Regions from separate parts of the Lysinibacillus sp. LK3 genome, predicted to be linked through region 3. Evidence: predicted binding sites of a transcription regulator. Region 3 holds the regulator's gene; each other region holds the start of a gene.
The links. Region 3 encodes CtsR, which represses protease genes until heat stress. Its sites were predicted from a motif close to ATGGTCAATAAAGGTCAAACA; they were not measured.
Positions count from the first base shown of each region.

Region 1: the regulator CtsR is predicted to act here: its motif matches at 6,527-6,547, upstream of clpP (ATP-dependent Clp endopeptidase proteolytic subunit ClpP).
Region 2: the regulator CtsR is predicted to act here: its motif matches at 5,959-5,979, upstream of VK91_RS07605 (ATP-dependent Clp protease ATP-binding subunit).

Region 1 covers NZ_LDUJ01000004.1:33,161-44,193, reverse strand. Annotated here, with positions in the region: gene VK91_RS03610 (S9 family peptidase) at 1-1,166, opposite strand, end outside; gene VK91_RS03605 (YgcG family protein) at 1,312-2,058, opposite strand; gene VK91_RS03600 (LemA family protein) at 2,058-2,639, opposite strand; gene VK91_RS03595 (spore coat protein) at 2,773-3,387, shown strand; gene VK91_RS03590 (amino acid ABC transporter ATP-binding protein) at 3,439-4,161, opposite strand; gene VK91_RS03585 (amino acid ABC transporter permease) at 4,158-4,868, opposite strand; gene VK91_RS03580 (basic amino acid ABC transporter substrate-binding protein) at 4,955-5,752, opposite strand; tRNA gene VK91_RS03575 (tRNA-Arg) at 6,251-6,325, opposite strand; gene clpP (ATP-dependent Clp endopeptidase proteolytic subunit ClpP) at 6,634-7,224, shown strand; gene VK91_RS03565 (HPr family phosphocarrier protein) at 7,280-7,537, opposite strand; gene whiA (DNA-binding protein WhiA) at 7,650-8,597, opposite strand; gene yvcK (YvcK family protein) at 8,663-9,658, opposite strand; gene rapZ (RNase adapter RapZ) at 9,663-10,556, opposite strand; gene VK91_RS03545 (8-oxo-dGTP diphosphatase) at 10,566-11,033, opposite strand.
Region 2 covers NZ_LDUJ01000013.1:139,488-150,520, forward strand. Annotated here, with positions in the region: gene trpS (tryptophan--tRNA ligase) at 1-519, shown strand, start outside; gene VK91_RS07585 (hypothetical protein) at 522-743, opposite strand; gene fabF (beta-ketoacyl-ACP synthase II) at 850-2,091, opposite strand; gene VK91_RS07595 (beta-ketoacyl-ACP synthase III) at 2,122-3,060, opposite strand; gene VK91_RS07600 (YjzD family protein) at 3,526-3,720, shown strand; gene VK91_RS07605 (ATP-dependent Clp protease ATP-binding subunit) at 3,770-5,896, opposite strand; gene VK91_RS07610 (Crp/Fnr family transcriptional regulator) at 6,163-6,849, shown strand; gene VK91_RS07615 (metal-sulfur cluster assembly factor) at 6,910-7,218, opposite strand; gene VK91_RS07620 (prolyl oligopeptidase family serine peptidase) at 7,272-8,036, opposite strand; gene VK91_RS07625 (Cof-type HAD-IIB family hydrolase) at 8,158-8,967, shown strand; gene VK91_RS07630 (DegV family protein) at 9,110-9,967, shown strand; gene VK91_RS07635 (alpha-amylase family glycosyl hydrolase) at 10,018-11,033, opposite strand, start outside.
Region 3 covers NZ_LDUJ01000034.1:55,503-66,535, forward strand. Annotated here, with positions in the region: gene VK91_RS23370 (methyl-accepting chemotaxis protein) at 1-554, opposite strand, end outside; partial or broken gene VK91_RS23375 (protoglobin domain-containing protein) at 537-1,097, opposite strand; gene VK91_RS20545 (hypothetical protein) at 1,367-1,576, shown strand; gene corA (magnesium/cobalt transporter CorA) at 1,621-2,583, opposite strand; gene VK91_RS20555 (class I SAM-dependent methyltransferase) at 2,617-3,300, opposite strand; gene VK91_RS20560 (DUF4870 domain-containing protein) at 3,427-3,732, shown strand; gene VK91_RS20565 (CtsR family transcriptional regulator) at 4,000-4,470, shown strand; gene VK91_RS20570 (UvrB/UvrC motif-containing protein) at 4,484-5,026, shown strand; gene VK91_RS20575 (protein arginine kinase) at 5,023-6,132, shown strand; gene VK91_RS20580 (ATP-dependent Clp protease ATP-binding subunit) at 6,122-8,566, shown strand; gene radA (DNA repair protein RadA) at 8,658-10,034, shown strand; gene VK91_RS20590 (PIN/TRAM domain-containing protein) at 10,317-11,033, shown strand, end outside.

The DNA of each region.
Region 1 (11,033 bases), on a different contig from region 3:
TCTTCATTACCTTTTAAGTCGTATTTCACAACTTCTACTTTGTCTCTACCTTTGTTAGATGTAGCGTAAATGTATTGATTGTCTTTTGAGAAAGCTAGTGGCATTACTTCATCTCCAGCTTCCATTTCAATAAATGGCTTGAATTCATCCTTTTCAGAATCTCGATAAAGAATCGTTCCTTCCACACCATCTGAGGCTACAGCAATTCGTACATTTCCATTGCGATCTGCTAGCCAGCTCGTAATATTACCCGGATTTTTTGCAACGTGAGTTGTTTCCCCAGTCTTTACATTCAACTTGTAGACATCAAAAACTGTTGCATCTTCCTTATTCATCATGATAAGAATTTCATCTTTAACACCCTGTAGACCACTTAATATCCCAACTGTGACATTTGGATATGGCGTTAGATCTTTTTCCTCAGAGCCATTAAATGTTGTAGAATAAATATGGAAGTTTTCATCTCCACCTTTATCCTTTACGTAGAGTAAATTATTATCCTTCCAGTAAAATCCTGCAACGTCCCGATCCTTTGAATTGGAAACACGAACAGGCTCACTATCATCATTCATCTTTTTCACGAAAACATTGGATCTATTCTCCCAAGCAGAGGAAAAAGTAATGTAATTGCCATCTGGCGAAAGTTCATAACCGAAATTACCAGGATTTTTCATAAAGTCTTCAACTGAAATTTCCTTTACACCTTCATGATTAGAACCATTTTTTATTTGTTTCGCATTGTTTAAAATTTTTACTGCATCTTGTTTTGAAATTGCTTCTGTATTTAATGATAAACCATTAAATAAGCCAATCTTATTGGCCTTCTCTAAATAGTCAGCAAGTGAAGTCTCTTTTTCTTCTTTATTTAACGCTCTAACTAAAATACGAGCCGCTTCATCACGTTTAATTGTCAAACTTAAATCTGTGAATTCTCCAGCCTTGACCCATTTATCAATAATTTGTTGACGCATTGAATCTGAACCGTGCTGGAATGTTAAAGTTGTTACAGCTAAATTCAAAAATTCCTGCGCTGACACACGTTCTTCTTGTGCTGTTACTGTGCTATTAGTTTCATTTGCAGCACGGACTTCTTGCATTGTTGCAGGAATAACTACAGAGGTTGTTAAAATAATTGCTAACGATGCAGATAAAAATCTTTTTTTCAAAATGATTCCTCCCTATATCAGTTTACGCTATATCGTTTGTCGATATATTTAAATTATAACAATTCTAGCATTATTGTCAATAATTGAGAGGTTTTAATTAAGCCAAAATGAAAGCGAACTATATAGAATAGTTCGCCATACTCTATTAAAATTTCCTGCTTGCTCCTCCACCAGCAGAAGATCCGCCACCAAATCCGCCAAAGCCCCCTCTACTCGAACCTCCACCAAAACTTCCTGGATAACCGCCATAGCCTCCAGAGCGAGGACCTCCGCCGCCTTTCGAAAAGAATGAATAGATAATAATAACAACGATAATGATTAGGATAATTAACCAAGTGGGTATGTCATCCTCTTCTTTTGTTTGCGCTGGCAAATCACCGTTCCAATTATACTCTTGGGCAACAGCGCGGAAAACTTCAGAATAGGTTGCTTGAAAAGCTTGGTCTAGATTACCAGCACTTGCTGAGGGATAAAATGCATTATCTAAAATGCGTCCTAATTTACCATCTGGTAATGCTCCTTCTAATCCCTGACCCACGGCAATTACAACGTCGTTATTTCCTTCCCCTTGACCTAAGGTAGCTAAAATCAGGACACCGTTATTTTTTTCCTTGTCACCAATGCCCCATGACCGAATCAATTTTGTCGCATACATTTTCGGCTCTTGTCCATGAAGACTATCAACTGTGACTACCATGATTTCAGCACCCGTGCCTTGATCCAACTGCTCAGAATATTGATTTATCTCTTCTTTGACATTCGCAGAAATTACATTGGCAAAGTCATGTATATACGTATTTTTCATCGGTGATGGCATTGTTGCTTCTGCTAGATTCGAGAAAAAAAGAAGCATCGAACAAACGATGATTATCTGTACAATGCAGCGTTTCATTAATGTGTACCCGATTGACTAAAATCGATAGATGGTGCTTTGTCAGCTCCTGCTGTGGCTTTAAAGTATTCTTTTTGTTCAAAGCCAAACATCCCTGCCATTAAATTCCCCGGGAAACGTTTAACATGTTTATTGAATTGCTGCACCTCATTATTGTAATCCTCACGTGCTACTGCCAGACGATTTTCCGTACCTGCTAGCTCATCCATTAACTGGCGGAAGTTTGCATCTGCCTTTAAGTTTGGGTAATTTTCTACAACTACTAGTAAACGACTAAGAGCGCCAGTTAAAGCATCATTGGCAACAGCTTGCTCCTCTGGTGAGCTTGCACTTCCCATTTGTGCACGTGCCTCCGTAATATTCGCTATCACCTCTTGCTCATGATTCGCATAGCCTTTCACAGATTCCACTAGATTGGGAATCAAATCATAGCGACGTTGGAGCTGATTTTCAACTTGTGCCCATTTAGAATCAACATTTTCCTCGGCTGTCACCAGACTATTGTATTTAGGTATAAATAATAAGGCGATTACAACAAGAATGATGACAATTATTCCAATTGGTCCAAGTAACTTTTTCAATTTTAAGCCTCCTTGACTTGCTTTTCCTTCTATCTTTAGTCTACATTTTTACCTTTACATTTATACCGTATGAAATTGAATTGACACGACATACTAAATACTGCAACAAAAAATTATTGAGGAGGCGTTTTTTTTGTCACAATCGTTTTACAATGAATCATCAAACCAAACAAATTTAAATCAACAACATAGCCTAAATCATGGTGGACATGAAATGATGGACATGCATGAAACAATTGGCGAAATTATTGCAGGTATGAACCAAGCGATTATTTTGCGTCCCCATGTAAAAGATCCTGAATTACTCAACATTTTGGATCGCCAATATAATTTCACTCTTGGTATGTACAATACGATCGTAGAGTCGTTTAAAACAGGACACGATCCATCTGTTCCAACAGGACGCTACCAAATGGAAACAGGAAATGATTTCAAATATGGCCTAAATCCTGGTCAACCAAAAAAGCCGATGCAAAACGCTAATGAAATTAATGATGAAGCTATTTCTGGATTTTTACTTGGAGCTCAAAAAGGAGCAGCGAAATGTATGACAACTGCTGCGTTGGAGACAACAAACCCTGTAGTTCGTCGCGTTGTTGCGGATAGTATTCCTAACTGTATTGAAATGGGATACGAATTATCCATTTATCAAAATAAACACGGCTATTATCAGGTGCCTCAGTATTCCCAACAGGATATGCAAACGATGCTGAATGCATTCGACACAACATCTAATCCCCTTCATTAAATAAGAACAGCACAAAAAAAGCGAACGAGCATGTCGTTCGCTTTTTCAGCTTTATAATACTTTTCCTAAAAACGCTTTCGTACGGTCGCTTTGGGGATTGCCGAATAGTTCCTCTGGAGACCCTTCTTCTACAATATAGCCCCCATCCATGAAGACTACTCGATCACCTACTTCACGAGCAAAGCCCATTTCATGTGTCACAACTACCATTGTCATCCCTTCAGCTGCTAGATTTTTCATAACATCTAGCACCTCTTTTACCATTTCAGGGTCAAGTGCTGAAGTTGGCTCGTCAAATAAAATAGCTTTTGGCTTCATTGCTAAGGCACGAGCAATCGCCACACGTTGTTGCTGACCACCTGATAGCTGCTCAGGATAATTATAGGCCTTGCTGTCGAGCCCGACCTTTTTTAAAAGCTCATGTCCTAAAGCTTCTGCGTCTGTACGATTCATTTTACGAATTTGCATAGGTGCCATCGTGACATTATCGATAACCGTCATATGCGGGAATAAGTTAAATTGTTGAAACACCATACCCACTTCAGCGCGAATTTCATTGATATTCGTTTTAGGATCATTAATTTTTACATTTTCAATATAAATAGCACCATCCGTTACTTCTTCTAACATATTGATGCAACGGAGAAATGTACTTTTTCCTGAACCAGACGGCCCAATAACACAGACAACTTGTTTTTCTTGAATTTCATAATCGATTCCTTTTAATACTTCAAGCTTGCCAAAGTATTTGTGTAGGTTTTCAATTTTTATCATCTAGCTTCCCGCCCTTCTACCTTAGCTTTACGAGGGACATAGCTATTGCTAAATCGTTTCTCGATAAATGCTACAATCTTCGTTACACCATATGTCAACACTAAATATAATAATGCTGCAACGATATACGGTTCCCAGAAGCGGAAGCTTGCACCAGCTACGACCTTACTAGCGTATAAAATATCTGGTGCTGCAATTACAGTTACGAGTGAAGAATCTTTTAATAATGCAATAAATTCATTGCCCAATGGCGGAATCATACGTCTAAATGCTTGAGGTAAAATGACCTTACGCATCGCTTGGTTATGCGTTAATCCAAGAGAGCGAGCAGCCTCCATTTGCCCTTTTGCAATACTTTGAATCCCTGCACGGAAAATTTCCGCATTATAAGCAGCACAGTTTAAAATAAGCGCTGTAATCCCTGATACCATATAACCTAAAGAATGACCAAAAATTGTTGGAATAACTGCTAAGTGAATTAACAAGATTTGTACAAGCATCGGTGTTCCACGGAATAAATCGATATATAGTTTAGATGGCCAATAAATCCATTTTTTACTCGATAATTTTCCAAGGCCTAAAAATAGTCCTAATAGAATACCGCCAAAATAACCACTAAGTGTCAAAATAAGTGTTACGCCAATACCTCGTATAAACATATCTCGGTAGTTCCAGACAATGTCCCAGCGTAAGTCAAAGATGTCCATCCGAAAACCCCATTCCCCTTTAAATTACAATTAATAAATGAGCTGTTAGCAAAGTTACTATGTTAGTAGCATCATTTCATTCATTTTTATTGAAAATCAATGCCTGTAATTTCTTTTAATTTACCGTTTTCTTTAATCTTTTTAAGACCTTCGTTTAATTTATCTAGCAATTCTTTATTCCCTTTTTGAACCATGAAGCCATAGTATTCTTTTTCGAATGCATCATCTTCAATTACTTTTAGTTTTTGATCTGGGTGAGCTTTGATATATTCATAAACTACTGCATTATCTCCGATAGCTGCATCAACATTACCATTTAGCATCTCTTGGATAGCGATTGGCTGACTTTCAAAAGCCATAATATTTGTACTTGCTTCCCCTTGTAGCTTTTTCGCTGCCATATGACCAGTTGCATTGATTTGTACAGATACTTTTTTATCTTTTAATTCATCAAGAGATTTAATCTTTGAATCTTCTTTCACAACAATTAATAACTGAGACTCATAATACGGTTCTGTAAAATCAAATGATTCTTTACGCTCTTCCGTAATTGTGATTCCAGAAGCACCGATATCTGTTTCACCGTTCTTAATTGTTTGGAACACTGGCTCCCATCCAATATTATTCCACTCAACCTCAAAGTCCATCTCATCTGCAATAGCTTGTAGAATATCGACATCAATCCCTACAATTTTCCCTGAATCGTCAACAGATTCAAATGGTGCAAAAGTTGCCTCAGTACCTACTTTGTAAACCTTTTTGCCATCTCCACCATCTTCTGAAGATGAGCTACCTGAAGATGCATCATCTTTTGTACCACAACCTGCAAGTGCTAATGTTAAAGCTGCAATAATCATCAGTAACATCCAACCTGTTTTTTTCATTGTATTTCCCCCTAGTTCGATAATTTTCCGAATTACGTATTATTTTTCGCAATTCGGAAATGTTAGACTATTAGGTCAATTATATTAACATTATAGTATTTAGACAACAACTTTTCGCATAAAATTAAATATTTTTTCATATAAATTTATAATAAATTCATATAATTTGAAAAAACATGTATAAATAACAAGAAAATTAACCTAAAACTAATATATATACAATAAGAACCATGCCAAATTTCGATAAATTTAGGCAAAAAAAAGAATCCCCTCAGATAGGATTCTTTTTTTTCGACTATTACTAGTCTCACGTACAGTATGTTCACTAAAAAATAATTTGGAGTTGTTGCTTTTTTGAAGGTTTGAAAGGAATAAATAGGGGAATAATGCCAACTAGGACAGTATTCCCTTTATTCTTCCTCTCGATCTCCAGTAAGCAGGCTGCTAAACTACTTATTAGGAGATGAGCTATAACAGTATATCAATTGATCAGTAAAATGGCGCCCTCGGAGGGAATCGAACCCCCAGTGCAAGAACCGGAATCTTACGTGTTATCCATTACACCACGAGGGCAAAAGACACAAAAAAAAAGTACTCACTCTAGGCTTACGAAAAGCATGATGTAGATAACCCTCATTTTTGAAGCATACCTGCAAAATAGTGTCCTGTACTTTAAACCTTATAACCTTAATCATTATACAAGCCTATCCTATATAATTCAACCATAGAATGCAAAAACAATTTATTTTTTTAATTTCACTTTAGCAGGGTTAATATTTGACCTTCCCTGACTATAATGTGTATGATAAGGATACAGCTGAAATACAAAGGAAAATTTTCAGCAAAGGTATTCGAATTTAGCTTTTTAAGGAGGATTTAACATGAATTTAATTCCTACAGTTATTGAACAAACTAGTCGTGGTGAGCGTGCATATGACATTTATTCACGTCTACTTAAAGACCGTATTATCCTTTTAGGAAGTGCTATTGATGACAATGTTGCTAACTCCATTGTCGCTCAGCTTCTTTTCCTACAAGCAGAAGATCCAGATAAAGATATCTCTCTTTATATTAACTCACCTGGCGGATCCATTACGGCTGGTATGGCTATCTATGACACAATGCAAATCATTAAACCACAGGTACAAACAATTTGTATTGGTATGGCTGCATCAATGGGTGCTTTCCTACTTGCAGCTGGAGAACCTGGTAAACGTTTTGCCTTACCAAATGCTGAAGTCATGATTCACCAACCTCTAGGTGGTGCACAAGGTCAAGCGACAGAAATTGAAATTGCTGCTAAACGTATTCTATTCTTACGTGAAAAATTAAATGGCATTTTATCTGAACGCACTGGTCAACCACTTGAAGTCATTGCAAGAGACACAGATCGTGATAACTTCATGACTGCTGAACGTGCAAAAGAATACGGTTTAATCGATCATATTATGCACCGTAGCGATAATAAATAAAAAAATAGAAGGCATCACAGAATTGCTCTGTGATGCCTTTTGTATTTAATGAATGTTAATCTTCATTTTCAATAATTGTTGCCAATGCTGTAACCGCTTGCTCAGCATCGTTACCTTCACTGCTTAAAGTCACTTCGGTACCTTTAGCAACTGCTAAGCTCATAACACCCATAATGGATTTGGCATTTACTTTTTTCTCATCTTTTTCTAGAAAGATATCAGCACTAAAACGATTTGCTTCTTGCACAAATAGTGCTGCTTGTCTAGCTTGTAGTCCTAATTTTAATTTAACCTGGACTCTTCTCTCAATCATTCTCAAAACTCCCCTTCACTACCGTTCATCTATTAGTTTTATCTTACCTTACTTACTGGCAAAAGAACAATAAGCGATTAGCATGACATTCATACCTGAAAAGTATGATAACTTAACCACCTATTTTTTCACCACGCCTTAATGCATCCGCAATCTCATCAATTTTTCTCAATCGATGGTTAACACCTGATTTACTAACCGTTCCACTAGATACCATTTCACCAAGCTCTTTTAATGTCACATCTTGGTATTCAACACGGAGACGTGCTATTTCACGAAGCTTCTCTGGTAGTTGATCAAGACCAATTGAATTTTCAATAAATCGAATATTCTCAACCTGCCGTAATGCTGCTCCAATGGTTTTATTTAAATTGGCAGTTTCACAGTTCACAATACGGTTGACACTATTACGCATATCTCGCAAAATCCGAACATCTTCAAATTTCATCATAGCCTGATGCGCTCCAACAATATTAAGGAAATCTGAAATTTTTTCTGCTTCTTTTAAGTAAGTTACAAAGCCTTTTTTACGTTCAATTGTTTTGGCATTGAGTTCAAATTCATTCATCAAATCCATTAATGCCTCACCATGTTCTTTATATAAAGAATAAACCTCTAAATGATAAGCCGATGTTTCTGGATTATTGACGGAACCTCCTGCTAAAAAGGCTCCTCTTAAATAAGCTCTTTTTTGGCCGCTCTTTTGAATGAGCTTTCTTGAGATAGTATGGTTAAATTGAAAGTCGTCTGAGATGATTTCTAAATCAATTAATAGCTCACGCGCTCCTTCTCTTACACGGCATATATACACATTATTTTTTTTCAATCGCATTTTCTTACGAACAAGTAATTCAACATTGTACGGATACAATTTTTTCATAATCGTATATAGTCTTCTGGCAATTGCAGCGTTTTCGGTTTGCACGTCTAAGCTTAGTTGTTTATTTGCAAAGGATAATGAACCATTCATACGAATTAGGGCAGAAACTTCTGCTTTCATACAATGATTGTCCGCTTCTATTTGTGTCAATTCTTTTTTTGTTTCAGAAGCAAAAGACATATCACGCCCCCCTTTCAATCATGATTTCTATGTATATGTTCATCTTACCATATACAATAAAGCCATTATGTTTCTATTATTGGTCCTCTTACTTTTTGATGGTAAATATCAGCATAATCTACCAGCCATTCTGCAACATTTGTAGCATTATGTCGAACCGTTCCATCTGGTCGAATTGTAGCAATGTCTCGTTTGATAACTTCTAAACCCATACTTTCAAGCTTTGCTACGTCAAATGTTACTGGTTCCGCTCTTTCTTCTTTATACAGTTCTTTTACAGGGTTAGGGAGTTCTTCATCATTTACTAAAATGGAATCGATAAAATCATGGCCAACATGCTTATGTATGGCTGTTACATGATCGCCTGCTGTATAGGAAATGGTTTCACCCTTTTGTGTCATTAAATTACAAACATATATTTTTCTTCCTTTAGCCTTAACAACTGCTTCACCTATTTCCTTAACAAGCAAATTCGGAATAATACTTGTATATAAGCTTCCTGGTCCTACTAAAATATAGTCTGCACGAAGTATTGCACGAATAGCTTCTGGCAACGGTTGCACATTTTCAGGTACTAAAAAAACGCGATTAATGCGTTTCGTCGCTGTCGGGATTTTTGATTCTCCCTCGATAATTGAACCGTCCTCAAGCACAGCATGTAGGGTGATTTTTTTATTAGCTGCTGGAATAACTCGACCATGAACTTTTAAAACCTTTCCCATCTCACTGATAGCATGATTGAAATCACCAGTAATATCAGTAAGGGCTGTAAGCATTAAATTCCCTAAGGAGTGACCTCGTAAGTCTTCAGATGCCGAAAAACGGTATTGAAACATTTGCTCTACAAGGGGCTCAATATCTGATAATGCTGCAATCACATTGCGTACATCACCAGGCGGTGGGATATCGTAATCATCACGTAAACGACCTGAAGATCCACCATCATCTGCTACTGTTACAATAGCAGTAATATCAAATGGGTGATGCTTCAGACCGCGAAGTAACGTGGAGAGCCCTGTGCCACCACCAATTACCACAAGCTTTGTTTGCTTTTTCCCCATTCACTCATTCCTTTCTACGATTAATATCACGATGCGTAATAACCGTATTTTCCTTGCCCGCAAAATATGCACCAAAAAATTCTGCTAATGTCACTGAGCGATGCTGGCCCCCAGTACAACCAAAAGCAATAACAAGCTGTGATTTACCTTCTTGTCGATAGAGAGGAATCATAAAGTCTAATAAATCCGTCAGTTTTTGTATAAGGATTTGCGTATCTTCCAACGCTAACACATAAGAAGATACCTCTGTTTGAAGACCCGTTTTTGGACGTAGCTCCTCCACATAGTATGGGTTTTTAAGAAAACGAACATCAAACACTAAGTCCGCATCAATCGGCATACCATGTTTAAAGCCAAAGGACATAATGTTAACGGTAAAAATAGTATCTGCCTCACTTGCAAATTCTTTTACGATTTTTTCACGTAATTGCTTTGGTTTCATGTTAGATGTGTTATAAACAAAATTGGCACGACCCTTTACTTCAGATAAAAGTATTCGTTCCTGTTTAATTCCATCTAGAGGTAAACCATTCACTGCTAATGGATGTGCACGTCTCGTTTCTTTATACCGTCTGACTAATGTGGCATCATCTGCATCTAAAAATAAAATACGAGCAACAATATCGCCTTCTTTTAGTATATGGTCTAATGCGCCAATTAGAGCATCAAAAAAGTCGCCTCCGCGCATATCCATTACTGCTGCAATTCGGGTACTGTTTTTACCAGAATCTCTTAATAAGGTTAAAAAAGTTGTAAGTAACGCAGGTGGTAAATTATCAATACAGTAATACCCTAAATCCTCAAAGCTTTGAATAGCTACTGTTTTCCCAGCCCCAGACATTCCTGTAATAATAACCAATTCATGTGTACTTTGTTGGCCTTCAACCACCACTGTCATGCAACTCCTTTATTGTTCTTTTGAAATTTGTATTTTCTGATGAAGTAATTCAAAATTCGTTGTATAGTCAAACGTGCCATACTGAATGCCTGATTGCGAAACAGCAAATTGTAAATTAGTTCGATCTCCTTCAGCCATTGGCAAATGTGCTAAATCCTCTACTGGGTGCCATGCAAGTTTGCCTTCTCTTGTTTCTTCGAATGGTACTCCATCTACATCCTTTGCAACAAATGTATAGAGCATCCATTCATCCACTACGTCATTGTTTTCTTTAATGATCATCGTATAAACACCCTTTAAATGAACATGTAAAGGTATGACGTTTGTCTCTTCTTGAAACTCTCGAATAGCAGCCTCGAAGATTGACTCGCCACTCTCCATTTTCCCTCCTGGAGCTACATACCAGCCTCGTCTTGGTTTCTGAAGTAATAATACTTTACCGTCTTTTACGGCAATTAAATTTGCAATTCTTTGCAT
Region 2 (11,033 bases), on a different contig from region 3:
GCAGAACGCTTTAACAAACGCTTTGGCGATGTTTTAACAATTCCTGAAATTCAATTACCTAAAGCTGGCGCACGCATTAAATCCTTACAAGAGCCAACAAAGAAAATGAGTAAATCAGATCCAAATACGAAAGCGACAATTCGCTTATTAGATACTGCGAAAGACATTGAGAAAAAAATTAAATCAGCTGTAACTGACTCTGACGGCATCGTTGCATTTGATGTGGAAAATAAACCAGGTGTTTCAAATTTATTGACAATCGAATCAGCTATTTCAGGGGTAGCCGTTGAAGATTTAGTCAAAAAATATGAGGGAATTGGTTATGGTGGATTCAAGCAGGGTGTAGCAACAGCAGTAATTGAACACCTAACACCTATTCAAGAGAAATTCTATCATCTAGTAGAATCATCAGAATTAGATGTCATTCTAGATGAAGGTGCTGAAAAGGCGAATGCGATTGCTAGTGCTACATTAAAACGTATGGAAGATGCTATGGGTCTTGGTCGCGCACGTCGCTAAACTTACGGCTTGTCTGAGGATCGATCAAAACCCAAATCAAGCACAACTGCGCAGATGATGATACAGGCTCCTACCGCCATATAAAATTCTGTTGTTTGAAAAATAAATTTGAAAACAACCTTCCATGAATAACCTAGTGTGCGGTAATTTAAATACAATATGAGATTCCCTACAGAGAGGATCATTAAGCCATAACTTACTAAAAATAAAAAGAGACGAAACATAGTAATGGCATCCTTTCTATTTCTTCTTACTTATCATTTATTCACAAAACTATAAAAAAAGACGTCAGCCATTTAAATTTGGCTGACGTTTTTTTATGTTTATCTATTATGCTTCATATTTTTTGAATAGGAGACTTGCATTATGACCACCAAAACCAAGAGAATTACTCATTGCATATTGAATATTTGCTTCTCTTGCTTCGTTTGGAACATAATCTAAATCACATTCAGGATCAGGATCTTTTAAATTGATTGTAGGTGGTAAAATCCCTTCTTTAAGGGCTAATGCTGTGAAAATAGCTTCCACACCACCTGCTGCTCCTAATAAGTGACCCGTCATAGATTTTGTTGAGCTCATTGCAAGGTTATAAGCATGATCACCAAAAGCAGTTTTCACAGCTTGTGTTTCGAATAAATCGTTATATGGCGTACTTGTACCATGGGCATTAATATAATCAACTTGTGATGGCTCTACGCCACCATCTGTTAATGCTTGCGTCATCGCACGTGCTGCACCTTCACCCTCTGGAGCTGGAGCCGTAATGTGATGCGCATCCCCAGTTGCACCATAACCTAAAACTTCAGCATAGATTTTGGCACCACGAGCTTTTGCATGTTCATATTCTTCTAAAATGACAATACCCGCTCCTTCTCCGATAATAAAGCCATCTCGGTTTTTATCGAATGGGCGACATGCTGCTTGTGGATCTTGATTTAATGATAGTGCTGTATTGGCACAAAAACCTGCAACCGCCATTGTTACGATTGGTGATTCAGCACCACCAGAAATCATAACATCAGCATCTCCACGCTCAATTACTTTAAAGGCATCACCAATAGAGTTTGTGCCTGAAGCACATGCCGTTACAGAACAAGAATTTATCCCCTTTGCACCAAAGTGAATAGAGACTTGGCCCGATGCCATATCAGGAATCATCATTGGGATAAAGAAAGGACTAACACGTCTTGCGCCACGCTCTTGGAATGTTAAAAATTGTTGTTCATATGTTTCCATCCCACCGATACCAGAACCAATCCATACACCTGCACGTGGAGCTAGCTCTTCATCAATTGTTAGCTGTGCATCTTCCATTGCCATAATAGAAGCCGCTAATGCGTATTGTGTGAAGCGATCCATTTTACGTGCTTCTTTACGATCAATGTATTTTTCAATATCAAAGTCCTTTACTTCTGCTGCGATTTTTGCGGCAAAAAGATCTTTATTTAAACGTGTCAGCTCACCAATGCCAGATTTACCAGCTTTAATGTTTGCCCATGTTTCTTCGATGCTATTTCCTAGTGGTGTAACTGCGCCAATTCCTGTAATTACTACTCGTCTTTTACTCATTGTCTTACTCCCCTCAAGCATTTTTCCTACTTATTTTCCCCATCTCATGGCTACGGCACCCCATGTTAAGCCGCCACCAAAACCTACAAGGACTAATAAATCATCCTCTTTAATCTTACCTGCTTCGAGCTCATCTACCAAGGAAATACCAATAGATGCTGCTGAAGTATTTCCGTATTTATGAATCGTTTTTGACATTTTTTCTGGTGGTAGCTCTAAACGCTCACGTGCAGATTCCATAATACGTATATTTGCCTGATGTGGCACTAGGAAATCAACGTCTTCTTTTGTTAATCCCGCTTTCTCTAATACATTAACAGCCGATTCACCCATTTGTCGAACAGCAAATTTAAACACTTCACGACCATTCATCGCAATTGTATCTTGCTTCGTTAAATAAAGATTCTTTCCGCCTGTACCATCTGCACCAAGTTCAAAGGATAGAATACCTCTACCTTCAGAGACTTGCCCAATGATAGCTGCACTGGCACCATCGCCAAATAATACAGCTGTATTGCGATCTTCCCAATCAACGACTTTAGACAGCTTTTCAACACCTACTACTAAGACATATTTATAAGCATTTGCCTCAACAAAGTGCTTTGCTGTCACTAAACTATATATAAATCCTGCACATGCTGCTGCTTGATCCATTGCTGCAGCATTTACTGCTCCGATTTGTTCCTGAATCATACAAGCTACACTTGGAAAAGTTTGATCCTGTGTGACAGTTGCTACAAGAATTAAACCAATTTCCTCAGGCGTAATACCCGCATTTGCAATAGCTTCTTTTGCAGCAGCTACTGCCAAATCTGAAGTTTCCTGATCATCTGCCGCAAAATGACGTTCTTCAATGCCTGTTCGAGTACGAATCCATTCATCAGAAGTATCCATGATTTTTTCCAAATCAAAATTTGTAACGACCTTCTCAGGAACATATTTGCCTATTCCTATAATACCAGCGTTCATATAGCAACCCCTCAGCTTTCTTACTATCAATTATTAGTAACTGGTCATAATTATAACGCATATAAAAGGAATGACGCAAGATGATTTAAAATTTATGCGGCTGAGGGTAGTGTTCTTTGAATATAGAAGTGAAGAATTTTATGGAATGAGGTTATTCTGTTTAGAGCTTTATCTATCGTACTTTGTTGAGCTTGTTCATTATTTTTCAAAGCACCTTGCATCATGTATGAGCGGTGTTCTTCCCTTTTGGAGCACTTTTCACCCGCTTAGGAGCGCATTCCCCTATTTCAGAGCTGTTCCTAAATACTTTACATTACTAAACATAAAATACTAAATCTCATATTTGTTGTGACAAAATCGCCATGTTTCACATAAATGGTTCATTTTTTTTTGATTTATGTTATGATATGATAATGAATATGAGTAAAACCTTATGATGAAAAAAGTTCGGTTGAGGTGAAATTAATGCAATATATCGTAACGTTCATATGGTCATTCCTACTAGTTTCTATGTTAAACTACGTAGTCAGCTCTGTACTTGGTGTACCATTTGATTTCAAAACTGGGGCAATCGTTTCTGTTGTATTCTCCATCCTTATCTTTATTATTGGAGCAATCATTCCAAACGACCCTACACCAGAAGCTGCAGACCATCATTAATTCAGCTAGAAAAAACCTGTTCAGCTTCATGCCGAACAGGTTTTTTCTGTTATTTTTCCACAACACATTGACCCTCATGCATTTTCACATGCAACGTCTCCCCCGGTAAAACTTCTCCGCGTAATAGTTCTTTAGCAACGGCTGTTTCGATATGTCGCTGTACAAAGCGTTTTAGTGGTCTTGCTCCAAATTGGGCATCTGCACCTTGCTCTACTACCCAATCAATGACTTCTTGCTCCACAGATAAAGTAATTTCTTGCTCTGCGACACGTTTAATCAATTGCTCCACATACTTCCAGGCAATCGCAGTAAAATGTTTAGTAGATAATGCATGGAAGAAGATGATATCATCCATTCTGTTTAATAGCTCAGGTTTAAAATGTTGTCGTAGGGCTGACATGACTAAGTCCTCCACAGCCGCATCATTTTCCTTTGCCTCCATTAAATAACTTGATCCGATATTCGAAGTTAAAATGACTACTGTATTTGTAAAATTCACCATTCGTCCCTGACTATCTGTAATGCGCCCATCATCTAAAATTTGCAATAAAATGTTCGCCACATCAGGATGAGCTTTTTCAATCTCGTCTAGTAGCACCACAGAATAAGGATTTCGGCGAACTGCTTCCGTTAGTTGTCCACCTTCCTCATAGCCCACATAGCCTGGAGGAGCCCCAACAAGTCGAGACACACTATGTTTCTCCATGTATTCACTCATATCAATCCGAATAAAGTGATCTTCTGAATCAAATAACTGTGCAGCAAGTGCCTTGGCAAGTTCTGTTTTACCTACACCAGTTGGACCTAAAAATAAAAAGCTACCAATAGGTCGGTGTGGATCTTTGATACCTGCACGTGCACGCCATACCGCTTCTGTCACTAATTGAACTGCTGTATCTTGTCCAACCACACGTTCATGTAATGTATCCTTTAAACGTAATAATTTTTCACGCTCACCCTCTACTAATTTTGTTACAGGGATTCCTGTCCAACGTGAAACAATTGCTGCGATTTCATCTGCTGTTACCTCTTCACGTAAAATACGAGATTCTGCACCGTTCTCTAATTCCTTTTCAAGTACCTGAATGTCTTTTTCAAGTGTCGGAATTTTACCATGACGTAATTCAGCAGCTTTATTTAAATCATATTTACTTTCTGCCTCATCTAGATCACGACGATATTTATCCAATGTTTCACGTTTTTTCTGAATATCGTGTAGTTTTTCTTTTTCTGCTTCCCATTGTTGTCGCATGCCCTTAGATGACTCTTTTAACTTTGTTAATTCTTCGCGTAATTGCTCCAGACGTTTTTTACTTGCCTCGTCCTTTTCCTTACGCAATGCCTGTTCCTCAATTTCAAGCTGCATAATACGACGTGTGACTGCGTCTAATTCCTGTGGCATTGAATCAATTTCTGTACGAATCATTGCACAAGCCTCATCAATTAAATCAATGGCCTTATCAGGTAAAAATCGTTCTGTAATATAGCGATTGGATAGTTCTGCTGCCGCAACAATTGCTCTGTCATGAATACGTACTGCGTGATGTAATTCAAAGCGTTCCTTTAAACCACGTAAAATGGATACCGTATCCTCTATAGATGGCTCACGCACTAGTACTTGCTGGAATCGACGTTCTAAGGCAGGATCCTTTTCAATGTACATACGATATTCGTCTAAGGTAGTAGCACCAATACAGTGTAATTCACCACGTGCTAGCATAGGTTTTAGCATATTTCCTGCATCCATAGCGCCATCTGTTTTTCCTGCACCTACGATCGTATGAATTTCATCAATAAATAGAATGATTTGTCCTTCTGATTCTTTTACTTCTTTTAGCACACCTTTTAAGCGTTCTTCAAATTGTCCACGATAACTTGCACCAGCGATTAACGCACTCATATCCAGTTCATATAGCACACATTCTTTCAAGCCTTCTGGTACATCACCTTTAACAATACGCTGTGCTAAACCTTCCACAATTGCCGTTTTACCAACTCCTGGTTCACCGATTAATACAGGATTATTTTTCGTTTTACGTGTTAGAATACGAATTACATTTCGAATTTCTTCATCACGCCCGATAACAGGATCCATCTTGCCGTTTTTTACTTCTTCAATTAAATTGCGCCCAAATTGTTCTAATGGTTTTTTATTGTCTGTTTGTTGAAATTGCATAGCTAGCACTCCTTTTTTTCATATTTCTCATTATTTATATACCCATTCTTATTCATTAAAAAAGTTTGACCTTTTTTGACTAACTTTATTTTACATCACTCGACAATGCTTAGCAAAGAAATCGTCCTAAAATTTTTTCACTTATTATGGAAGTTTACGTTATAATAATGGTATGTTTCTATGTTTTAGTATCGAAATCCACTATCCTTTTGTAATAATCGCCATTTATTACAAAAAGAAAGCGATGTGTTGGAGATATGGTTTTAATGGATAATATGTTTGAAAAAATTAAAGAACTTTTTCAAAACCACGGTGTTTTTATCAAAGTGAATAAAGGAAATAAAATTTTTCTAGAGGGTGAACGGGCAAAAGAAATTTATTACATCCAATCAGGTGTTATTTCGATTAGCCAAGAATCCGAGACGGGTAAGGAATTAACCATTCGTATTTGTGGCCCTGACAGCATAATAGGAGAAGGTTCGTTATTTTGTAATCTCGTCTATAATTCAATGACTGCCAAAGTTTTAGAACCCTCTACGTTGTATGTTTTGAGTCGTAAATCTTTGGAGCATTTACTAGAAGAGCAGCCGACAGTTATGGTGGAATACATGAAGTGGCTACAAACAGAAAACTTAAAGCATCAGAGTCGTTTGCGCGATTTAGTGTTAAACGGTAAAAAAGGTGCTCTATTTTCAACGCTCATTCGGCTGTCCAATACGTATGGTAAACCTGTAGAAAATGACTCGATTTTTATTGATTTTCAGCTAACAAATACAGAAATTGCAAATCTGTGTGCGACAAGTCGGGAAATGATTAATCGTATGCTGAATGATTTAAAAAAACATGAGATTATCACTTTTGATAAAGGATTTATTACCATTCATGATTTACAATTTTTAAAAAATGAAATTGCCTGTGAAAATTGTCCATTACAAATATGCCGTATCGATTAGTTTCGTTACAAGCAAAAACCCTGCTTATTTTTCAATAAGCAGGGTTTTAAATAAGCCATTTTAACGTACGCCCAATGCCATTTTGGCATAGCGTGACATTTTATCTTTCGACCAAGGTGGATTCCATACAATATTAACATTTGTACTTTTCACTTCTGGAAGTTCACCTAACGCCGTATTCACTTGATCCACAATGACTGGACCAAGTGGGCAGCCCATAGATGTTAGTGTCATCGTAACAGTTGCAACACCTTCATCATCTAATTCCACATCATATACTAAACCTAAGTTGACAATATCAATGCCAAGCTCAGGATCAATTACGTTTTCTAAAGCACCTAACATGCTATCTTTCATATCCTGATCCATTCGTATTTCTCCTTCCATCATAGTGTTAACCTTATCATAGCAGATGCACCCTGTTATGCCAAATGCTGTGCAAGCCATGCTGTAGCTGCTAGCATCCCGTCACGTGGTACTGCATGTCCAGCCCTTTTGTTAACCATGAACTTTAAATATTCAGGGTTTGCTTCATAGTATTCCCGTAATGTTTCATAAAATTTATACGTTTCATGAAAAGGAACTGTTTTATCTAATTCTCCATGCCAAAAGAATACAGGGCGGCCCGCGAATTTTTCTGGTGTTAAACTGACATCATATTTAGCAAGGGCTTCATTAATTTTTTCAACGTCTTCCTCTGACATCGGCCAGTTAACTCCGCTTTTAGCAAATTGTTGCAATTGGTATTCACCCAATTTTATAAAACCAGGTGCACCCATGCATATTGCAGCTGTTTGTATCCAATCATAAAGTTTCAGACAGCCTGATGTCACGATGCCACCCATTGAAGTGCCTCCTATGCCAATTTTATGACTAGCTAATAAATTTTTATTCTTTAATACATCATATAATTGTTGTACTTCATGAATAGAATTTAAAACAATGTCCCAAAAATTTAAATTCATTTGCATTTCTGTTAGGCCTTCGCTACGCTCACCATGAAATTTTGCATCTGGCAATAGGACACGCACCCCTTTATGCACCAATTGGTATGCATAGTGTAAGTTATGTTCTTTTGCACTCATAAAGCCATGCAAAAAAATGACTACCGGGGTTTCTTCATTCATATTGTCTGTATGTATATGTAATAAAGGAATATTTCCCCACACTTCTTTTTCTACAAACATTATTGTCACTCCCAACTATTCTCTCATCTTTATGTTAGCAAACTTTTTTCACTGTGACAAAATTTTGACGAATGTAAGACAAAGAGATACTATTCAAACTATAGGAAAGGGGCAACGAGCTATGAAACCGCATTTAATCGTATTAGACTTAGATGGAACTTTATTAACAGATCAACAGCAAATTTCTGCAAAAACGAAAAAAACATTATTGCAGGCTAAGGAACAAGGGCATCAAGTGATGATTGCGACAGGACGTCCTTACCGAGCAAGTACTATTTATTATCAAGAACTTGGGCTCACTACACCCATTGTTAATTTTAATGGCGCATATGTGCATCATCCTAAAAATGTCTCTTGGCAACATATGCACACACCAATTGATTTAAGTGTCGTACATGATGTCGTTGATTCTATTAACAGTTATGAATACGAAAATATTATCGCTGAGGTAAAAGATGAAGTTTATGTTCACACAGAGGACGATCGTATCTTAAATATCTTTAATATGGGTAACCCAAAAATTACACTTGGCGATTTATACACACACCTCTTGGAAAATCCTACAAGTTTGCTGATTCAGGCAAATGAAGCCAATTCGGTTATTATACGTGATCATTTACAGGCAGTGCATGCTGAAGTCATCGAGCATCGTCGCTGGGGCGCGCCACTTCATATTATTGAAATTGTGCGTCGCGGCTTAAATAAAGCTGTGGGTATTGCACATGTCGCAAAAGATTTAGGTATTCCTCGTGAGCGCATCATCGCATTTGGTGATGAAGACAATGATTTAGAAATGATCGAATATGCTGGACTTGGTGTAGCGATGGGGAACGGTATTTCAAGTCTTAAAAACATTGCCAATGAAATTACGACAACGAATAATGATGATGGAATTGCAAAAATACTCATTGAACGCTTGAAATTATCATAGTTAAGTAGTAAGTTCAAGTTAACATTCCATTTTTACCAGTTTAACTTTATTCAGTGGTACCCCTTCCATTTATCTAAAGTGAGTATCTACTGAATAAAGTTAAAAAGCTTTAAAAGTAAGTTGAAATTAGGGGGACAAGAGAATGAAGATTTTTACGGATAGTGGATGTGATCTACCAAAATCTTACTATGAAGAAAAAGATGTCGTGCTACTCCCTTTACGAGTGCAATTGAACAACAAAGAATATGAAGATGTGATTTCAATTGATTCCAAAGAGATCTATGATGCAATACGCCAAGGTGCTCAGCCAAAAACATCACAAGTGTCACCTGAGCTCTTTTTGAAGCATTTTGAGGAGCTAGCCAAAAATGATGAAGAAGGTATTTATATCGCTTTTTCATCAGAATTATCAGGCACATATAGTACCGCTCAAATGATTCGCAATCAGGTACTTGAGCAGTATCCTTCCTTAAAACTAGTCATTATCGACTCTAAATGCGCATCACTAGGACATGGCCTTGTCGTGGAAGAAGCTGTACGACTGCGAAATATAGGAGTATCCTTAGAAGACATGGCCTCTAAAATAAATACCCTTGCACCTCAGGTCGAGCATTTATTTACAGTAGAAGACTTAGATTACCTTGCAAAAGGTGGTCGTGTATCAAAAGCTAGTGCATTTTTAGGTGGCCTTCTTAGTATTAAGCCTATTTTAAATGTAGAAGATGGCAAACTTGTACCGATTGAAAAGTCACGCGGTCGAAAAAAAGCACTTAATCGTATGTTAGATTTAATGCAGGAGCGTGGTGGCAGCTTTACAAATAAAATCGTAGGTATTAGCCATAGTGACGACGCTGCCTTTGCGAATGAAGCAAAAGCCTCTATTCAGGAGCGTTTTTCACCTCAAGCTGTGCAAATTACCATGATAGGTTCCGCGATCGGCTCACATGTCGGACCTGGGACTATTGCAATTTTCTTCACAAATAAAAGCTTTGAAGGCTAATAAAAAGCATGCTAGGATGGTTCCTGGCATGCTTTTTTGTCGTGTTATTATTATTGGACGTCTTGCTCCTGACGACGAACTTTCCCTCGTTTAATGATGATGACAACAAAGCCAATAAAGATCACCCATACTAAGCCAAGAGCCACCATATAAGGAGTGTTTAAGCCTTCATCATTGCGAACTTGATAAATTTCAACCATTTCTCTGTCTAAAATAACAGGATAGACTTCTTTTTCATTTAAGCGAACTTTTTCCTCATGTAAAATACCGTTCAGCATTTTCCCTTCACCAAGTTGTTCAGGTGTTAAGTCGACGCGTTGTGTTTTACCAGTATTATTAACCATGATTACCCACTTTTCTTCGTCAGAAGAACGTGTAAAGACAAGAAGGCCATTTTCATTTGTAATGACTTCAAAATCGCCATTACGTAAAGTAGCTGATTGATTACGTAAAGATTGAACATTTTTAATATAATCAATCAGTTCTTCGTCTGTTTTAAAGTTATAAAGCTGGTGTGTATCTGGTTTTGCTTCCCCATTCATAGCAATTTCTGTCCCGTATTGTACGACAGGAATTCCTGGTAGCATAAATAAAGCACCCATCGCCATTTTTAAGCGGGTAGGTGGGAACATATTTTCATTAGCAGAGTCAAATGTAAAACGATGAGTTTCAAGTGAATCCACCATAATTTGTGTCGGTTTTTCTCCTGCGAAGGGTTCCATTAATTTAGAAGAATCCATATCCACGTTTTTAAATATATTACGATAGATATCTGCCGTTACAGGTGAGAAAGTTGCATCAAAGTCAGCATCGCTTTCTTCATTTGCTATCACATAAAGTGATGTTTTTGTCTCTTTTAATGCAGCTATTACTGCATTGATAAACGCTGTATCAGCCCCTGCGATATTTGTTAAACGAATACCACCGATGTCATATGTAGAAACAAATTCAGTTACTGCTTGAATAAGTGCTTCTTGCACATCCTTATTCGATAAATCCCACTGTACTTGTCCATTATTGGTAGATGCAATCCAATCCGCTTTCGATGCATCCTTTGCCCACTCAT
Region 3 (11,033 bases):
ACTGAATTAGCCATAGTCGTAATATTACTTTCTGTTTCCTTAATAAGGTGAGAAACATTTTGGACGGCATTTTTTGTTTCCTCCGCAAGTTTACGAACTTCCTCAGCCACTACTGCAAAACCTTTCCCATGTTCTCCAGCTCGTGCAGCCTCAATAGAAGCATTTAATGCTAATAAATTGGTTTGATCAGCAATGCCTGTAACTAGCCCAACGATTTCAGAAATTTTTTGAGAAGAGGTACGTAGTTGGTTCATCGTTACCTCAAGACCATTGACACTTTGCAAAATAACTTGGATTAAATCATTTTGTTCTTTCAATTGCTGTTGGCCTCGTCTTGATTTTTCTTGTGTATCTGCTACGAAGTTCAATCCTTGCTTGGTTGCTACAGCAATATCATCTGTTTGTGAGGAAATCACTAATAATGATGCGGCTGTTTCTTCACTAATGGCATTAAGCTCTTCTGCAGTACTTTGGATCGTCGTTACAAGGGAATTTTTTGTTGCATCTGCTGCTGAGCGAATACGTTCTTCCTCTTTTTCATATGCCTCAATCACGAGTTGTTGCTCAAAATTAATGATTTTACAAAAAGCGTTTATAGCACGAATAGCATCTGTTTTAGAAATATCCACCTCGTTCACAAAGTTTGCAAAAGTAGTAGTGAGTGACTGGAATGAGGCAATATACCACTTTGACTGCAAGCCAATTCGAACGTGAGCCTCAGCAATGGCTTTTCGTTCAGCAATGTAGGCATCATTAATATGACTTTCAAAAATGTCACTTAAATGTTTATGTAACGTGATTTTCAAACGATCAATATGTGATGTTCTATTAATAATATCAAGTAAATCTTGGCTCAAACTAATGGCTGCATAAAATTTCTCCACCATTTCAGGAATTAAGTCTTTAGCTAAAGGCTGTAGCTGCTTAATGATAGCTAAATCCTCAAGTGTTAAATTTAAAAGTTGTAATTGTTTTTGAAGATTGGGGTGGTTCAATACATCTAACTGTACACCGCTCTTAAAATTTTCAGGTGTTAATATAATTGCGTAGCTAGAACTACTATTTTTTGAAAACCAACTCATTATTATTTGCTCCATTCTTAATATCCATAATAAATTGTAAGTAAATAAGCACTTTTGAAATTTGTTAGGTTTGTATATTTAATAAATAAATGGGATTAAATCTATTTTACTATTATTTGCTGAATATTTGGTTAAAAAATTGGATATTTCTTTATTTTTTTACTTTATTGTTAGTCCAAATAGTGAAGCGATGTAAATTTGAATTTAAAATAGGAAACCTGTAAAATACGAACTGTTTAGCAATCTAAAAATCGTACGAAAATAAAAATGGAAGGAGGGGTGGTATGGAGAAAAAACGTTTTAAATTTGTTATTCCTGTGATGGTGATTGTTGCCATTGGTTCTGTTTATATGCTACGAAACTATCACGCTGAGGTACCAGATGTTGAGCAATTATTAATTACCATATGTGCAGCTTTGGGATCAGGGGTATTAGCCTACTTTTTATTTCCACAGCAGGGTGATAATAAGATTGATGACAGAGGACCGTATTAATAGATTAAAAAAACTGCTCGTTTTAATGAAAACGAGCAGTCTTTTTATGGTTTAAACAGTTTAAACCAGCCTTTATGTTTAAAGACAGCCAACATAAAGATAACGATAATTATCATAATCCCAAGTACAATAAAATAGCTGTATTGCCCATGTAGCTCAGGCATGTTATCGAAATTCATCCCATACACACCAGCAATGAAGGTAAGTGGTATAAAGATAGTTGATACAATTGTTAAAGTCATCATAATGCCATTCATTCTGCTAGAACTCATAGCCATATAACTATCCCGCATGTCTGCTGTAAGCTCTCGATTAGATTCAACCATCTCTGTTAGCTTAAGTAGATGGTCGTAGATATCTCCAAAATAAGCTCTCTCCGATTTTTTTAGTGAGAAACGGTAAGAATTGAGAATGCGATATAAAAGATCACGCATTGGTAAAATAGTACGTCTTAAGTCAAGCAAGTCACTACGGAACTCGAAGACAATTTTCATGGCATTTACATTACTTTGGTATGTAAGTTCACCTTCTAAAGCATTTAAATGATCTTCAATTTTGTAAACGAGTGGAAAATAACTGTCAACAATTTTATCGATAGTTTGATACGTTAGGTATACAGTACCTCGCTCCCAATTCTTCGGTTGGTTTTCCAGCATCTTTTGCACCTTCTCTATCTCAGGGACAGGATTTTTATGGAAGGTTATGATGAATTTATTGGAGGCAAAAATATTAACCTCCTCCGCAGCTAACGTCTCTTCGTTTACCCGATGAATGACAAAGAAATGAAAATCATCATAAAAATCGAGCTTAGGACGCTGCAACCTCATTAAGCAATCTTCAATAGCGAGAGGGTGAAAGTGGAAAAATGTATCCAACAATGATTCCTCCTCGGCTGTAGGACAATTAAAATCAACCCAATACCATTCAAATTCTTGCTGATGTATCTCTTCTAATGGAAAATCCTTTAACAATTGTTGTTGCTTTGTAATGCCAATGGTGCTTATCACGGTTTTCACCTCAAATTATTTACTACAAAATAGTTAGCGCTCCTCTTTAAAGCATACCCAACCACCGAACAAAGTAGTGGCAAAAAATCTAGAAGGTTTAGTAAAACCCGCACTTTGTAAAAGTATTAAAATTTCTTCTTCACTCATAAAAGAAAGGGAACGAATGGATTTTTCCATCTCTGCTACATCGGATAAAGAAAGTCTAGTATGCTGTAGCCAATAAGAACGCCATAAATCAAATTGTAGTTCTGTTTCTAAAGAGCCTAGCTGACCATATTTTGAAACAAGGACAAATGGTGCTCCAGGTTTCAAATGTCTTGCTATTTCTGTTATTGTTTCGAGCTTTTCTTTATAATCATGAATAAAATGCAAGACGAGAACACAACTTGCCGCATCATACTGAGTAGAGGGCAGCGAAGCATCAAGTATTGTAGCCTGATGGAATGACATATCATTAGGAAGAGTGAGTAAACGCTCTTTAGCTATAGTAAGCATGGATTCTGATGGATCAATGCCAGTGAATGACCAGTGAGGTCTTCCTTCTGCAAACTGTATAATTTCATTGCCACTTCCTGCTCCCACGACTAGCATGTTAGCATTTTCTGATAGCCTAGAATGATAAAAAGTTTGTATTAAACGTAGCATGGCATCATAACTAGGCAATGTACGGCGAATACCCTTTTCATATTCATTTGCTAATGTGTTGTTAAATTCCAACGCTCCTCACAGCCTTTCAAAAAAATTTTAAAAAAATCTTTCTTAATGTGAAACTATTGCGGGTATAGTTCCGTAAATAGTAGTACATAAAACATAGAATAAAGTTCAAAGAAAGGGTTGATATATATGGAGACTAAATGGTCTAAAGTAATCATACACGCAAGTGCATTTTTTGCGCCATGGTTAGTGCCCATTATTTTCTTTTTAATTAGTTCGGATGAGGAAGTAAAGGCAATTTCTATTCAAGCACTGCTATTCCAAATTGTCATGGGTGTTTTAATTGCTATCTCTGTTGGTTTAAGCTTTGTCCTTATTGGCTTACCATTTTTAATCATTTTCGGCATTATGGTATTTGTGGTACCGATCATCGGTATCGTAAAAGCATTGTCTGATGAACCTTGGCGTTATCCAATTGTTGGTCGCTGGGTATAATTTTCATAGACGCAAGTATATGCTAGTTGCATATGCTTGCGTTTTTTCTATGACGAATAAGGGTACATTAGGTGTATAAGGAAATTATTAAACCGTAAACAAATGATCGAAAAAGGGCTCTTTTCGGCTCTTAAAAAGCCTTTTTCAAGACTTTCCACTTTTCTATGGGCGAAATCATTGCAATTTTTTTCAAGCGTTTTGTATAATATACTCAAAGAAAGTCAAAGATAGTCAAAGTCAGTGAAGCAAGCGAGGTGTATTCCTAAAATGCGTAATATATCAGACATCATAGAGGGTTACTTAAAGCAAGTACTTGAATTAGGTGGAGAAGGGCATATTGAAATTAAACGTAGTGAAATCGCTGATAAATTTCAATGTGTACCATCACAAATAAATTATGTTATTAATACAAGATTTACTGCCGAGCGGGGTTACCTTGTTGAGAGCAAACGTGGTGGTGGTGGATACATTCGAATTTTACGTGTCCGCGCGAATTCACAGATTGATTTAATCGACGATGTTCTCAGGCAAATTGAAGGTGGGGCATCACAAACAATGGCAGAAGATTTGGTTTATCGACTCATTGATGAGCAGGTAATTTCCAAGCGAGAAGCGAAATTAATGTTAGCAGCAATTGATCGCTCCACGATCGACTTGCATCTCCCATTAAGAGATGTCATTCGATCAAAAATATTGCGAGCAATGCTGACAACAATAAAATATGAACAACAAAAATAGTGAGGTGATGGAAATGATATGCGAACATTGTAAACAACGTAATGCGACAGTTACAGTAACACAAGTTCAAAGTGGGCAAAAAGTAGAGCATCATTATTGTGACGTCTGCGCCTCACAATTCCATCCATTTCATGCAGAGTTTAAACAAGAGCCAGTATCTATTCAACAGTTATTGTCTAACTGGTTTGGCTCTCCTACATGGCAAAAGGTGGGGGAAAAACAACAGGTACAACCACAACAGCAAACATGCCCACAATGTGGATTTTCGTATAAGCAATTTTTAAAAGAAGGAAAATTCGGGTGCCCAAGCTGTTATGACACATTTGGAGATCATTTGCCAAAGCTTTTTAATCGTATTCAGGCAGGTCCACAACACATTGGAAAAATGCCTGGTGCTCGCAGTAATGTGTATGTTATTAAAAAGCAAATAGAAGATATCCGCAAGCGTATGAAATCCGCCGTAGATGAGGAACAGTTTGAAGAAGCGGCGAAGCTACGTGATGAAGTTAAAGAGCTAGAGAAGCATCTACAATTTGAAGGTGGTGATGTGACATGATGATTGAATCATTTTTAGAGCGTGCGACACCAACTTGGATGCATATCAAAGATGATTACTCAGATATCGTCATTAGTACACGGATCCGCCTTGCACGAAATTTAGATGGCTATCGTTTTCCATTAGCGTTTTCAGAAAATGAGGCACTGCAAGTGGAACAGGCCGTTACACATGCTGTCAGCGATAGCCCAACTCTTCAAAATGATTATGCTTATTTTGCTATAAAGGATTTAACCCCTTTACAGCGTCAAATTCTTGTAGAAAAGCATTTGATTAGCCCGCAACTGGCTAAAAAAGAGCAAGTGGGCTCTATACTACTCTCTGAAGACGAATCCGTTAGCATTATGGTGAATGAAGAGGATCATTTACGCATTCAATGTATGACAGCAAGTTTTCAACTTCAAAGTGCTTATGAACAAGCAAATAAGATTGATCGTATCCTAGAGAAAGTATTACCGTATGCTTTTCGAGATACTTTTGGTTATTTAACAAGCTGTCCAACGAATATTGGTACGGGTCTACGAGCATCCGTCATGATGCATTTACCCGCTCTTACATTAACTGGGCAAATGAATCAAATTATAAATGCCATGACACGCTTAGGAATGACTGTAAGAGGTATATATGGTGAAGGAAGCGAAAATTTAGGGAATGTTTATCAAGTGTCTAACCAAATTACACTTGGGAAGACAGAGGAAGATATTTTAGCAGATATACAAAGTGTCGCTGAAAAGATTATTCAAAAAGAGCGGCATGCAAGAGGTAAATTAATGGAAAAGGCAGAGCTTGCGCTAGAAGATCGCGTATATCGAGCTTTAGGTACCCTTACACATGCAAGAATTTTAACAAGTGAGGAAGCTGCTACTTGCCTATCTAATGTTCGTTTAGGAGTAGATTTACAATTGATTGATGGTATACAAACAACGACCTTAAATGAATGTGTTGTTAGTATGCAACCAGGTTTTTTACAGCACTATGCAGGTGAGGCATTACCACCTGCTGAGCGGGATCGTGTACGAGCGGAGATGCTTCGTGAGACATTATCTCAAGAACATGCGAATAAGCCTATAAATGGGGAAAAAGGAGAGGATTTATATGATGTTTAATCGTTTTACACAACGCGCGCAAAAAGTATTACAGCTTGCTCAGGAAGAGGCTATTCGTTGGAAGCACGAATCTATCGGTACAGAGCATATTCTATTAGGGCTTATACGTGAAGGCGGCGGTATTGCTGCGAAAGCGTTAGAAGCCATTGATATTAGTCCTCAAATGATTGAAGCTGGCATTGAAGAATTAGTTGGTAAGGGCAAAGAAGATGTCGGTCCAATCGTACATTATACACCAAGAGCTAAAAAAGTAATTGAATTATCTGTTGATGAGTCACGTAAACTAGGTCACTCCTATATCGGTACAGAGCATCTATTATTGGCGCTTATACGTGAGGGTGAGGGCGTGGCAGCTCGCGTTTTAAACAATGCGGGAGTCGGTTTAAATAAAGCTCGCCAGCAAGTATTATTGCTATTAGGTAATAATGATAATGCACAATCTGGCCAACAAGCAGCTCAAGCTGCCAATACACCAACATTAGATAGTCTAGCACGTGATTTAACACAAATTGCACGTGAAGGTACTTTAGACCCTGTTATTGGCCGAAGCAAGGAAATTACACGAGTTATTGAAGTTTTATCGCGTCGTACGAAAAATAACCCTGTATTGATTGGTGAGCCAGGTGTTGGTAAAACAGCGATTGCTGAAGGATTGGCACAGCAAATTATTAATAACGAAGTGCCAGAAATCCTTCGTGACAAACGTGTAATGACACTAGATATGGGGACAGTTGTTGCAGGTACAAAATATCGTGGAGAATTTGAAGATCGTTTGAAAAAAGTGATGGATGAAATTCGCCAAGCAGGCAACATCATTTTATTTATTGACGAATTGCATACATTAATTGGTGCGGGTGGTGCTGAAGGTGCGATTGATGCATCAAATATCTTAAAACCATCTTTAGCACGTGGGGAGCTTCAATGTATTGGTGCCACAACACTTGATGAGTACCGCAAGTACATTGAAAAGGATGCGGCCTTAGAGCGTCGTTTCCAACCAATCCAAGTGGATGAGCCGACAGTGGAAGAGGCTATTCTAATTATTCAAGGCTTACGCGATCGTTATGAAGCGCATCACCGTGTGAAAATTACAGATGAAGCCATTGAAGCAGCGGCAAAAATGAGTGATAGATATATTTCTGATCGATTCTTACCAGATAAAGCGATTGACTTAATCGATGAAGCAGGTTCTAAAGTACGCTTACGCTCATTCGCAGTACCACCAAACTTAAAGGCGCTTGAGGATAAGCTTGAAAATGTTCGTTCTGAAAAAAATGCAGCCGTATCAGGTCAAGAATTTGAAAAGGCAGCAGCGCTAAGAGATACAGAGCAAAAGCTGAAGGATGAAATTGAAGCTACTCGAAAAAATTGGAAAGAAGAGCAAGGTAAAGCCGAATCTAAAGTGACTGTGGATGATGTAGCAGCAGTTGTATCAATGTGGACAGGAATCCCAGTAGCTAAAATTGCTTCTGAAGAATCTTCGAAGTTATTACAGCTTGAAGAAGAGTTACACAAACGTGTAGTAGGGCAAGGAGAAGCAGTAGAAGCGATTTCTCGTGCAATACGTCGTGCAAGAGCTGGCTTAAAAGATCCAAAACGACCAATTGGCTCATTTATCTTCTTAGGACCTACAGGCGTTGGTAAAACAGAGCTTGCAAGAGCACTTGCTGAGGTAATGTTTGGCGATGAGGATGCGATGATTCGTGTTGACATGTCCGAGTACATGGAGAAACATTCGACTTCTCGTTTAGTAGGTTCACCTCCGGGCTATGTAGGCTTCGATGATGGTGGCCAACTGACAGAGAAAGTTCGCCGTAAGCCATATTCAGTCGTTTTATTAGATGAAATTGAAAAGGCACACCCTGATGTATTCAATATTCTATTGCAAGTGCTTGAAGATGGTCGTTTAACAGACTCTAAGGGACGTGTAGTAGACTTCCGCAATACAGTGGTCATTATGACGTCAAACGTTGGTGCAGATGCATTAAAATACCAAAAGAACCTTGGTTTCAATGTAGGTGGTGCAGAGTCTAAGCATAAAGACATGAAGGGTACGATGTTAGAAGAATTGAAAAAAGCATTCCGTCCAGAATTCTTAAACCGTATCGATGAAATGATTGTCTTCCACGCATTAGAAAAAGAGCACTTAAAAGAAATCATTGCGATGATGGGCAATGCTTTAACAAAACGCTTGCAAGAGCAAGACATTTCGTTAGAGCTGACTGATGCAGCACTTGAAAAAATTGCTGAAGAAGGCTATGACCCTCAATATGGTGCTCGTCCACTACGTCGTGCATTACAAAAACAAGTAGAGGATCGATTATCAGAAGAATTACTAAAGGGTAATGTAGAAAAGGGTAATCAGGTTGTCATTGATTACGTAAACGATGAGTTTGTTGTAAAGAAAAAAGAGGGAGTTTCCATCTCTAAATAATTTCAAGAAAAGACAGTAAGGCTTTAAGTGCCAAGCTGTCTTTTTTTCTGTACAATTAAGGATAAGAACAAATATTCGAGGTGAAAGCAATTTGGCAAAGAAAAAAACGAAATTTGTATGTTCAGGCTGTGGCTATGAATCTGCTAAATGGATGGGAAGATGCCCTGGGTGTGGTGAATGGAATAAAATGGTGGAAGAAGTAGAAATGGTTGCAAAAGGCCCACGTGGAGCATTTCAACATTCTGCTACAGTTACTCAAAAGGCAATCCCGATTATCCAAGTGGAAGCTACTGAAGAATCGCGCGTAGCAACAGAAATGGGCGAACTCAACCGTGTATTAGGCGGGGGCATTGTACCTGGTTCTCTAGTATTAATTGGGGGCGATCCTGGAATAGGGAAATCAACATTACTATTACAGGTTTCCGCATTACTCTCGAATAAAGGGCATCGCGTACTTTATATTTCCGGAGAGGAATCCATTCGTCAAACGAAATTACGAGCAGAGCGTTTAGGAGTGATTTCTCAAGAGCTTTACATATACTCCGAAACAAACCTAGAGTTTTTAAACCAAACCATTGATGAAGTACAACCTAAATTTGTCATTGTCGATTCCATACAAACGGTTTTTCATCCAGAAGTAACAAGCGCCCCAGGTAGTGTCTCACAGGTTCGTGAATGTACAGCTGAGCTGATGCGAATCGCTAAAACAAAAGGCATTGCTATTTTTCTAGTAGGGCATGTCACAAAAGAGGGACAAATTGCAGGGCCACGTATTTTAGAGCATATGGTGGATACTGTACTGTACTTTGAAGGGGAGAGACATCATAATCATCGTATTTTACGAAGCCAAAAAAACCGCTTCGGATCTACAAATGAAATTGCTATATTTGAAATGCTTCAAGGTGGGTTAAAGGAAGTTCTAAACCCTTCTGAGTTATTTTTACAGGAGCGTTCACAAGGTGCGGCAGGGTCAACTATTGTAGCCTCAATGGAGGGGACAAGGCCAATCCTTGTTGAAATTCAATCCTTAGTTACACCTACAAGCTTTAACTATCCTAAACGTATGGCTACAGGTGTAGATCAAAACCGAGTACAATTGCTAATGGCTGTACTAGAAAAGCGTATGGGTCTCATGCTACAAGCTCAGGATGCATATATTAAAGTTGCTGGTGGTGTCAAGCTGGATGAGCCAGCAATAGATTTAGCGGTGTTGACAAGCATTGTATCTAGTTTTAAGGATCAGGCAGTGCGTGCAACGGATTGCTTTATTGGTGAGGTCGGACTGACAGGTGAGGTCCGTCGGGTATCACGTATAGAACAGCGAGTCATTGAAGCGGCGAAGCTTGGATTTAAAAGAGCTTTCATTCCTTCTTCGAATATTGGTGGTTGGGAATTTCCGCAGGGAATTGAAATTGTTGGTGTAGAAACGATAAAAGATGCACTAAATGCATGCTTTAGAGAGTTATAAAGGAGGTTGTGCATGTTGGATATTATTCTGACATGCATTTTCCTTCATTTTTGATGCTAATATCGGAAACTCAAATAAAAGAATAATCGTCCTAAATAATAGCTGATGAATGAATAAAGGATTTCATCTAGTACGAACAAAATAGAAGTTTGTAAAATTTTGTCTAACTATCTTATCCTTGTTTCACAACATCAAAAATAATGAGATTTTGACTGAGCTCATGAAAGATTTTCTACCGTAAACTATGTATAATCTTAACTAACAATTAGGAGGTGACAGCTTGTGAAAAAATTTGTTCAAATTGCGTTTTTACTGATTGGAGGAGCATTGGGCCTTGTTTTCTTACCGCCATTATACGAATTGCTTCATTTATCATCTAATCCTTGGCTAGATAATCCTTATGTATCAGTAGCTCTAGGCGCACTTTTACTGTTTACACTATCTTTTGCATTTTCCGATTACTTTGTAAGGCTCATTAGCTGGATGGAAGAAGTTCTGTTTAAGGTTCCTATCGGAGATTTATTATTTGGTACGTTTGGTTTAATAATTGGGTTGATTGTCGCTTACTTTTTAGGCTTTGCCATTGATAGTGTACCATTCCCTGTTATTTCGGAAGTACTTCCAATTATCCTGTCATTTGTATTAGGGTATTTAGGGTTCCGTCTAGGTTTTAGAAAAAGAGATGAGCTCATACAGCTTTTTACATTACGTAGTACCAATACGAAGAAAAAAGCTGCTGAAGGTGCTGAAGCTCAAGAGGTTCGTGGAAGCTACAAACTGCTAGATACAAGTGTAATTATTGATGGTCGTATTGCTGATATTTCTGAAACAGGCTTCATTGAGGGTATATTAGTTGTACCTCAATTTGTGCTCACAGAGCTTCAGCATATAGCTGATTCATCTGATACCTTAAAGCGCACAAGAGGTCGGCGTGGTTTAGATATTTTAAAAAAATTACAAGATGAGCGTAAGACAAAAGTTGAAATTACGGACGAGGAT